One region of the Streptomyces sp. NBC_00096 genome, then DNA from elsewhere that is predicted to be linked to it. Evidence: riboswitches for the same ligand, from Rfam matches in the RefSeq annotation. Region 1 holds a riboswitch; each other region holds the start of a gene.

Region 1 (3,267 bases):
GGCGTGCCGCGGGCCGTCGGGGGCCAGGGCGAGCGGACCCGCCGGGCCGCCGACCGCGAACAGCAGCGGCAGCGCCCCCGTGAAGCAGAAGCCGAGCGGGAGCCGGAAGGCCCGCCACAGCTGCCGCCCGGCGACCCCCGCCGGGCCCAGCAGCACGGTGAGGGTGGCGGCGGCCACGAGCGGCCCGCCCGGCCAGGGCGGCAGGCAGACGGCGGTGACCGTCAGCCCGATACCCAGCAGGGCCTTCTCCAGCGGGTGACGGCCGCGCCAGCGGCTGGAGTGCGCCGCCACGTCGATCGGCAGCACCGCCTACGACTCCGCGCGCGCCGGGGCGGAGGGCTCCGCGGCGGCAGGGGAGGGGGCCGCGGCGGAGGCGGCGGAGGTGGCGGGGGCGGCGGCCGCGGCGGGGAAGGCGGACGGAGCGGCTGCGGCCGCGGCCGCGGCGGCTGCGCCCTGGCGGCGGCCCTTGCGGACGCCGAAGTAGTAGGCGAGCACACCCGCGCCGAGGGCGGCCTGCAACGCGAACAGTGCGGACTCCACCTCCCCGGAGGGGGGTTCGTACAGCGGCGAGAACCACGGCTCGTAGTCCGGCTTGAGCTCCGTGATCGCCGACTCCGCCTGCGCGTCGGCGCCCGCGAAGGGCTCCTCCTTGCCCTCGCCCATCCCCAGCGCGATCGGGAGGACAGCCAGCGCCGCCACCAGGAGCAGCAGCAGGCCGTTGATCTTCGTGTTCCGGGACATCCCGCTCATCGGGCCGCCACCTCCGCTTCGGTCTCCCCGGGGCGGGCGGGCGTCAGCTTCGCGACCCCGAGCCGGACCAGGTCCGACTTGCTGGCCTGCATCAGCAGCCGCATCACCAGCACGGTCAGCAGGCCCTCGCTCACGGCCAGCGGGATCTGCGTGACCGCGAAGATCGCCCCGAACTTCGCGAGCGCGCCCGGGAACCCGGTGGCCGGGTCCGGGAAGGCCAGCGCGAGCTGCACGCTGGTGACGCAGTAGGTGACCAGGTCCGCGAAGAAGGCGCCGAAGAAGACGGTCACCATCAGCGGGAGGTCGAACCGGCGCAGCAGCCGGTAGACGGCGTAACCGGCCCAGGGGCCGGCGATCGCCATCGAGAAGACGTTGGCGCCGAGGGTGGTGAGCCCGCCGTGGGCCAGCAGCAGGGCCTGGAAGAGCAGGGTGATCGTGCCGAGCACCGCCATGACCGGCGGCCGGAACAGGATCGCCCCGAGCCCGGTGCCGGTGGGGTGCGAGCAACTGCCCGTCACCGACGGGATCTTCAGCGCGGAAAGGACGAAGGTGAACGCGCCGGACGCACCCAGCAGCAGGGTGCTCTCCGGGTTGGCCTTCACCTCGCGGGTGAGCGAGCGGACGCCGTGGACGACGAAGGGAGCGGACGCGGCGCCCCAGGCGGCCGCGTGCAAAGGGGGCAGGAACCCCTCGGCTATATGCATGAGTGGGGAGACCTCTCCAGCACCTCGTGGATGGACAACGCGCCCCGGCCGGTCTCCTGGCTCACGGGTGCTGCCGTCCCGGCCCCGCCTTCCCGGGCAGCACGGAAACCCCCGCGCAGCCCAGTGGCCTTCCCGCAGGAGTGGAGCCGGACTTCCCGATCACAGTGGCGAGGGCCGCACCGGTTTCCCACCGGTTTCCCGAACACCAAGGCCCGCTGACCCTAGTCGGCCGCACGGACCGGTACCAACCCGCCCCGGGCCCGGACGGGTGCGGCCCGGTGGCGGCCGAGCCCGGCGGCGCCGAGGCTGGTGGCGTGGCTGCCGACACCGATACCGATACCGCGAACCCGTTCGACTACTCCGACCTGACCGCCGTCTACGTCAACTGCACGCTCAAGCGATCACCCGAGCCCAGCAACACCGAGGGCCTGATCGGCAGGAGCCGTACGGTGATGGAGGCCGCGGGGGTGCGGACCTCGCTCATCCGGGCCGTCGACCACGACATCGCGACCGGTGTCTGGCCCGATATGACCGACCACGGCTGGGAGAGCGACCAGTGGCCGGTCCTCTACAGCCAGATCATGGACGCCGACATCCTCGTGCTCTGCGGCCCGATCTGGCTCGGGGACAACAGCTCGGTGATGAAGCAGGTCATCGAGCGGCTCTACGCCTGCTCCTCGATCCTGAACGAGCAGGGCCAGTACGCCTACTACGGGCGCGCGGGCGGGGCCCTGATCACCGGCAACGAGGACGGCGTCAAGCACTGCGCGATGAACGTCCTCTACAGCCTCCAGCACCTCGGCTACGCGATCCCGCCGCAGGCCGACGCCGGCTGGATCGGCGAGGCCGGGCCGGGACCCTCGTACATGGACCCCGGATCCGGCGGCCCCGAGAACGACTTCACCAACCGGAACACGGCCTTCATGAGCTGGAACCTCATGCACCTCGCCGCGCTGCTCAAGCGCAACGGCGGGATGCCCGCGCACGGCAACCAGCGCTCCCTGTGGGACGCGGGCTGCCGCTTCGACTTCCCGAACCCCGAGCACCGGTAGGGGACGCCCCCTACCCCGGTACGTCGGCCAGCGCCGACTCCAGCTGCGCCAGCAGTGGCCGCGCGTTCATCCTGCGGCAGCTCGACAGGGTCTCCTCCAGCACCGCCCGGGCCGCCGGCGCGTCCCCCGAGGCCAGCAGCGCACGGGCCAGCGGGGGCGCCGCCAACGCCCGCACCAGGCTCTGCCCCGACCGGCGGCCCAGCGCGTCGGCCTCCCGCAGGTGGCGCAGGGCCCCCGCCGTGTCCCCGCGGTCCTGGGCGATCCTGCCCAGCCCGATCCGGGCCGCGCTCTGCCCGGCCAGATCGCCGGAACCCAGGGTGAAGGCCAGCACCTCCCCGAAGCCGGCCTCCGCCTCGTCCAGCCGGCCCAGCAGCCGTTGCGCGTCGGCGACCCAGCGCAGCACGCACATCCGGGGCCAGGCCGCGCCGCCCAGCACCGCCACGGCCAGGGCCTCGCGCAGCACCTCCAGGGCGCGTTCCGGCTCGCCGCGCGCGAGCAGCACCTGACCGGTCCCGCGCAGGGCGTGCGCCTGGCCGTAGCGGTCCCCGGCCGCCTCGAAGACGGGCGCGATGCGCCGGCAGCGCCGGGCCGCCTCGTCGAGCCGGCCCTGGATCCGGGCGAGGTAGGAGAGCAGCCAGCCCGCGTACGCCGCCCCGTGCGCGTCCCCCAGCTCCTCGAACAACGCCTCGCCCGCGCTCAGCATCGCCCGGGCCGGACCCCACTCCTCGCGGCAGGTCCGCAGCCTGCCCAGCCCGACCAGC
Region 2 (3,267 bases), 5.1 Mb from region 1:
TGATCACGCGGCGAGGGTGAGTCTAGCGGCGTGGTGTCGGCGTTCGTATTCGTCGGGACTGAGGTGGCCGTTGGCGGAGTGCCTGCGGCGGGTGTTGTAGCGGGTCAGCCAGGCGAAGACGGTTCGGCGGCAGGTGTCGGCATCGCCGTAGTCGGGGTCTCCTTGGAGGGTCTCGCGTTTCAGGGAGGCGTGGAAGCTTTCGCAGGCCGCGTTGTCGGCGCTGGTGCCGACCGCGCCCATGGAACGGGTCACCCCGAGCTGGTCGCAGAGGCTGGCGTAGGCCCGGGAACCGTACTGGGCGCCGTGGTCCGAGTGGAACACGGCGCCGTCCAGGCTGCCGCGGGTCGAGCCGGCCATCCGCAGTGCGTCGGCGACCAGGCCGGTGCGCATGTGGTCGGCGATGGACCAGCCCACGACCTTGCGGCTGAAGCAGTCCAGCACGGTCGCGAGGTAGAGGAACTTCCTCCCGCGAGCGGGAGATAGGTGATGTCGCCCATGTATTTCCGCCCGGGCTCAGGGGCGGTGAAGTCTCGCTGGAACAGGTCTGCGACCGGTGTGGTCGACGGGTCGGGGACGGTGGTGCGGACGCGTCTGCGCAGCCGGATGCCGGTGACGGAGTGCGTCCTCATGACCCGGGCGACCCGCTTCTCGTTGACCACATGCCCCTTCTCGCGGAGCTCGGCGGTCACGCGTGGTGAGCCGTAAGCGCCACCGGACTCGCTGTGGACCTTGCGGATCTCCCCGGCCAGGACCTGGTCATCGCGCTGCCGGGCGGCCCGGGCCTGGGCGCCGGCGAGCCATTTGTAGTAGCTGGACCGGTTGACGTCCAGGACCTGGCAGAGCCGCTTCACCTCATAGGTGGCCCGGTGGTCGTCAACGAACTGGAAGCGGCTGGTCACCAGTTCGTCTCTCCGGCGAAATACTTGGCCGCCTTGCGGAGTATGTCCCGCTCGGTGGCGAGCTTGCGCTCACTGGCCTCGAGCTCGGCCACCCTGGCCTCCAGCCGCCGGACCCGCTCGTCCGGATCACTGGGCGACACCGCCGCCCCGTGGCCGGCGGCCTGCATCACAGCAGCGGCGGTGCCGCCACGGCGTTCGCGGTCCCGCAGTACCCACTCCCGCAGGGTCGCCCGGTTGACGCCCAGGTCAGCGGCGATGCCCTTGTACGTCGCACCGGGCGTGGACTCGTACAGGGCCACTGCATCTGCCTTGAACTCGTCCGAATAGTCCTTCAGAGCCATCGGTGGTCTTCTCGCTTCCTCCGGATCAATCAAGATCCAGTATCAGCGTGTCCACCACTCAGGGGGAGGCCCCGTGTGCGCAGGGAGTGCACTTCGATCCCGGTACTCACGTTGTCGCTGAACTCGCCCTTGAGGAGGTGCGGGATCCCGGCGGCGAACTCGACTACCTCGAGGCCGCGTTGCAGGTCGCCGTGCGCGTCGGCCACGGTCTTGCCGTGCTCGGCCGACAGCAGCCGGGCGAGGGAGTCCCGCTCCCCTTCGATCAGTTGCAGGAAGCGCAGCAGTACGCGCGAGCGGCGCTGGGGGTTCCACTGGCCCCACCCGGCCTGCGCCTCCTCGGCGTTGGCGATGGCGGCCTCGGTGTCGGCGCGCCCGGCGAGCGGGACGCGGGCCTGTACCGAGCCGGTGTTGGGGTCGTACACGTCGGCGAAGAGGCCGGATGTTCCGGTGGCGTGCTTCCCGCCGATGAAATGGGTGAGTTCACGGACCATGGGTGCCTGCTCTCGTCAGGTTGGATCCGGGGATGGCACGGCGCAGCCGCGGACGGACCCGATGGGGCACGCCGCTGGGGAAGGTCGTGAGAACTACGAGCGCGTGGACAGGTGGTGCGCGCGCTCCGCCGGATCACCAGGGTCATGGGTACAAACCGGTGCCATGCGTGTCTGCTCCATCCTCGTGGACAACACGGAACGTTCCGCGGCCGGTATCCTGACTTCCGGATCCCCGCGTGCCGCCCGCCTTCCCGACGGAACCCGTCAGTGGCGTGTGGATGGCAGCACACTCCCCGGTCACAGTGGCGGGACCGTGCCGGTTTCTCACCGGCTTCCCTGCACCGCGGACCTTGTGCCCACGAACATATAGTTGGACGTCCTAGTAAGTCCAGACCCGCTGCCGCAACCGGCGGCCGCGCGCCGCGCCCGGCCCTTCCCTTGTCGACCCGTCCTGCGTAGCTTCGCCGCTACCGGGCGGCACCGTCCGGCGGTACCGACACGGGGGAACGATGAGAGGCATACGCAGAACACGCACCACACACATCACGCAGACCCCACGCATCACGCACACGCCACGCACCACAAGGGGTCGCCTCGCGGTGGCCGCCGCGGCCGTCCTGGTCGCCGCCATGGGCCTGCCGTCCACACCGGCCGCCGCACACGACAGCCACGAACCCCTGCTCTCCGCCATGCGGGCCGAGGCGGGGACCGCCGTCGGCGGCGACGGGATCCCCGGGGTGATCGCCGGCGTCTACAAGGACGGCGTCTCCTGGACCGGTACCGGAGCCACGGACGCGGGAACACCCGTACGCAATCCTGACAGCCCCTTCCGGGCCGGCTCGATCACCAAGACCCTGACCGCGACGACCGTGCTCCAGCTCGTCGCCGAGGGCAAGGTCCGCCTCGAGGACGACGTCTTCGGCCTGCTGGGCCCGGTCCTGAAGACGAACCCGGTCGCGGGCTGCAACACGGGCACCGGGCAGTGCTTCAACCCCCCGCCCGGCAGCCCGCCCATCACCGTGCGGAACCTCCTCCAGCACTCCAGCGGCATCTTCAACTACCTCGGCGACCTGGGGGTGCTGGCGAGCGCGGGCAGCAGCTTCCCCAACCTGCCGGAGTACTCCCCCCAGCAGCTCGTCGACGAAGGCGCCTCCCACGGGCCGCTGTTCGCCCCGGGCGGCGGGATGCACTACAGCAACACCAACTACGTCCTGCTCGGCATGATCATCGAGCGGGTGACCGGGCATCCGTGGGCCGACGAGGTCACCCGCCGGATCATCCAGCCACTCGGCCTCACCCACACCGTGCTCCCCGGGTCCACACCCACCCTGCCGACGCCCCACGACCAGTTCTTCACCAACTACCTGCAGCGGCGCGGGCTGTTCGGCCACCTCTCCGTCCCGGCCGCCGACTGGAACCCCTCCATCGGCGGCGCGGCCGGAGCCGTCGTGTCCACCAGCGGTGACCTGATCACCTTCATCCGCGCACTGGTCGGCGGCCGGCTCCTGCCCCCGGCGCAGCTCGCGCAGATGATGA
Region 3 (3,267 bases), 3.7 Mb from region 1:
GCGCGGTCGGCTCCACGCGGGCCGCCTGTGCCTGCATGGCCTGCGCGCGGCCGATCTCGGCGCCCTCCCTCGTCACGAAGGAGTTCAGCGACATGTTCTGGGCCTTGAACGGGGCCACCTTCACACCGCTGCGGGCCAGCCACCGGCAGATGCCCGCCGTGACCACGCTCTTGCCGGCGTCCGAGGTCGTACCGGCGACGAGGAGTCCCCCGCCGCGCTTCGCGCCGCTCATGCGCGCCCCTTTCCTGTACGGGAAGTGCCGGCCATGCGGGAGACCAGCATCCGGGCGGCCACACAGGCCCCCAGCGCCACCCAGGTCACCTGGCGCGACAGCCGTACCGCCCGTTCGATGTCGGCGACCTCCACGGGCCGCCCGGCCGCGCCGTTCAGCACGGCCCGGTGTTCGACCCGGCCCCCGTAGGCGAGGGTCCCGCCGAGCCGTACGCCCAGCGCCCCGGCGAAGGAGGACTCCACCGGTCCGGCGTTGGGGCTCGGGTGCTTAGCGGCGTCCGCGCGCCAGGCCCGTACGGCTCCCGCCCGGTCGGGCCCGGCCAGGACGGCGGCCAGCGCCGTCAGCCGGGCGCCCGGCCAGCCCGCGACGTCGTCCAGCCGGGCGGAGGCCCAGCCGTAGCGCAGGTGGCGGGGGGACTTGTGGCCGACCATCGCGTCCAGGGTGTTCACGGCGCGGAAGGCCAGCAGCCCGGGGACGCCGGCGACGGCGCCCCACACCAGGGCCCCGACCACCGCGTCGGAGGTGTTCTCGGCCACGGACTCCACCACGGCGCGGGCCATCTGCTGCTCGTCCAGGGCCTGCGGGTCGCGGCCGCACAGGTGCGGCAGCCGTTCCCGGGCCGCCGCGGCGTCCCCGGCGGCCAGGGCTCCGCCGATGGTGCGGGCCTCGCGGCCCAGCGAGGTGCCGCCCACGACGGCCCAGGTGGCGGCTGCGGTGAGGGCGATACGGGCGGCCGCGGGCCGGGAGCGCACGGCGCGGGCGCCGAGCGCGCCGACGGCGGCCGCACCCCCGGCGCACACCAGCGTGTGCAGGGCGCCCCGCGCGCGGTCGTCGCGCCACAGGGCGCGTTCGACGGCGGCGGCGGCTCGTCCGAAGGCGGCCACGGGGTGCCCTCGGCGCGGATCCCCGAGGATCCGGTCGCCGATCAGGCCGGCCGTGGCGCCGTACGCGAAGACGCGATCGGCACGCATGGTGGCAGGTATGTCCTCGCTCAGGGTCCGCGCCCTGGTTCGACGTGTCCGGCGGTGAGAGTTCCTGGCTCCCGGACGCACTCGGGCCGAGTGCTCCGGTGACAGTGGCGGGACCGCGCCGGATTCGCACCGGACTTCCTCTCCATGCCGCCGTAATGGCTCGGGCAGTCCACCACGCAGCGCGAATGCCCGTCAACTCGCCGTTGACCTGCGGTGGGGTGGTGGTGACGGGTGGGCCGGGGCATGCGAAAGCTCCCCCCGGGAGGACCCGGAGGGAGCCGTCGCCATCAGGTGACGCAGGTGACGCAGGTGATGCATGTGGTGCGGGTGACGCGAGCGACGCGGGTGGTTCAGGCGACGATCAGGTAGATCCCGTAGCTCACGGCCGCCGCGCAGAGCGCGAAGCAGGCGTAGGCGCCGCTGCGGGCCAGGGTGGCGGCGCCGCCCCGCTCGGTGGCGGCCTCGTGCTTGGACAGGCCCATCAGACCCAGGGTGAACAGGGTCACGAGGACGACGGTGGCGCTGAGGCTGACCCCGAAGACGGAGCCGAGTGCTGCCCAGTCGATCTTCATGCTGCGGATTCCTCTGTCGTTCTCGGGGTCAGACCGCGGCGGCGGGAGCCGCGGGGGTCGCCGGGGCGGCCGGGATGGTGGCCTTGAAGGCTTCGTCGGTCACCGCGGCGGTCGTGCCGGCGGCGGGGGTGCCCGCGATCGGCGGGACGGCGACGGCGGCCATGGCCGTGGTGACCACGCCCGGCTCCCCGGCGGCGGCCGGGGCCACCTCGGTGACGTTGGTGTGGTCGACGACCTGGCGGCGCGAGATGAACCAGATGGCGACGCAGGAGCCGACCAGGAAGAGCGCGACGGCGGTGACGCCGATGTCCCCGGTGCGCATGACCAGCTCGGCGCCGGAGGCGACCAGGGCCGCGGCCGGCAGGGTCAGGCCCCACGCGATGAACATGCGGGTGGCGGTGGACCAGCGGACCACACCGCCCTTGCGGCCCAGGCCCGCACCCATGACGGCGCCGGAGCACGCGTGGGTGGTGGAGAGGGAGAAGCCGAGGTGCGAGGAGGCGAGGATGACGCTGGCGGCCGAGGTCTGGGCGGCGAAGCCCTGCTGCGGCTGCAGGTCGGTCAGGCCGCTGCCCATGGTGCGGATGATGCGCCAGCCGCCCAGGTAGGTGCCCATCGCGATGGCCATGCCGGCCGAGACGATGACCCAGACCGGCGGGTTGGAGCCGGGGGCGATGGCACCGCCGGCGACGAGCGCCAGGGTGATGATGCCCATCGTCTTCTGCGCGTCGTTGGTGCCGTGCGCGAGGGAGACGAGACCGGCGGAGGCGATCTGACCGGCGCGGTAACCCTTGGCCGAGGTCTTCTCGCCCATGCCCTTGCCGACCTTGTACGTGACCTTCGCGGCCAGGTACGCGGCGACGCCGGCGACGATCGGAGCGGCGATCGCGGGGATCAGCACCTTGGTGACGACGACGCTGCCGTTGACCGCGCCCATGCCGGCCGAAGCGACCGCGGCACCGATCAGGCCGCCCATCAGGGCGTGCGAGGAGCTGGAGGGCAGTCCCACCAGCCAGGTGACGAGGTTCCAGAGGATCGCGCCGACCAGGGCGGCGAAGATGACCTCCGGCTGGATGCCTTCCTCGTTGACCAGGCCCTTGGAGATCGTCTTGGCGACCTCCACGGACATGAAAGCGCCGACGAGGTTGAGCACGGCGGACATGGCCACCGCGGTCTTGGGCTTGAGGGCGCCGGTCGAGATGGTGGTGGCCATCGCGTTGGCCGTGTCGTGAAAACCGTTCGTGAAATCGAACACGAGAGCGGTGATGATCACGATCCCGAGGAGAAGCGTTATGTGCTCCATTTACCCAGGCTTCTGTTTGACGTCAGTGGTTCGTGGACCGTAGGCAACCTGGATGAACGGAAGGTGAACTGCCAGGGGTCATGCGGTGTATCGACCCGGCACCCGATCGGGACCTTCGTCCCGGAAGGGGCGCCGATACATCCATTAGTGCAAGTCACAGCGGGGTGTCGGCATCTCGTGGACCGGGAC

What was found. Region 1 has a riboswitch for cobalamin ahead of OG904_RS07570 (energy-coupling factor ABC transporter permease). Riboswitches for the same ligand answer to the same signal wherever they lie in the genome.
Region 2: it holds a riboswitch for cobalamin, as region 1 does, so the genes downstream of both, OG904_RS30985 (aldehyde dehydrogenase family protein) here and OG904_RS07570 (energy-coupling factor ABC transporter permease) in region 1, are expected to answer to the same signal.
Region 3: it holds a riboswitch for cobalamin, as region 1 does, so the genes downstream of both, OG904_RS24215 (cobalamin biosynthesis protein) here and OG904_RS07570 (energy-coupling factor ABC transporter permease) in region 1, are expected to answer to the same signal.

Annotation. Positions count from the first base shown of each region.
Region 1 is NZ_CP108221.1:1,822,226-1,825,492, reverse strand. Features, by position in the region: gene cbiQ (cobalt ECF transporter T component CbiQ) at 1-306, opposite strand, end outside; gene OG904_RS07575 (energy-coupling factor ABC transporter substrate-binding protein) at 310-741, opposite strand; gene OG904_RS07570 (energy-coupling factor ABC transporter permease) at 747-1,454, opposite strand; cobalamin riboswitch at 1,483-1,679, opposite strand; gene OG904_RS07565 (flavodoxin family protein) at 1,769-2,506, shown strand; gene OG904_RS07560 (AfsR/SARP family transcriptional regulator) at 2,517-3,267, opposite strand, start outside.
Region 2 is NZ_CP108221.1:6,923,251-6,926,517, forward strand. Features, by position in the region: partial or broken gene OG904_RS30980 (IS3 family transposase) at 4-1,240, opposite strand; partial or broken gene OG904_RS30985 (aldehyde dehydrogenase family protein) at 1,315-1,731, opposite strand; cobalamin riboswitch at 1,921-2,107, opposite strand; gene OG904_RS30990 (serine hydrolase domain-containing protein) at 2,331-3,267, shown strand, end outside.
Region 3 is NZ_CP108221.1:5,483,932-5,487,198, forward strand. Features, by position in the region: gene OG904_RS24210 (cobyric acid synthase) at 1-232, opposite strand, end outside; gene OG904_RS24215 (cobalamin biosynthesis protein) at 229-1,203, opposite strand; cobalamin riboswitch at 1,242-1,392, opposite strand; gene OG904_RS24220 (hypothetical protein) at 1,554-1,775, opposite strand; gene OG904_RS24225 (anion permease) at 1,804-3,078, opposite strand.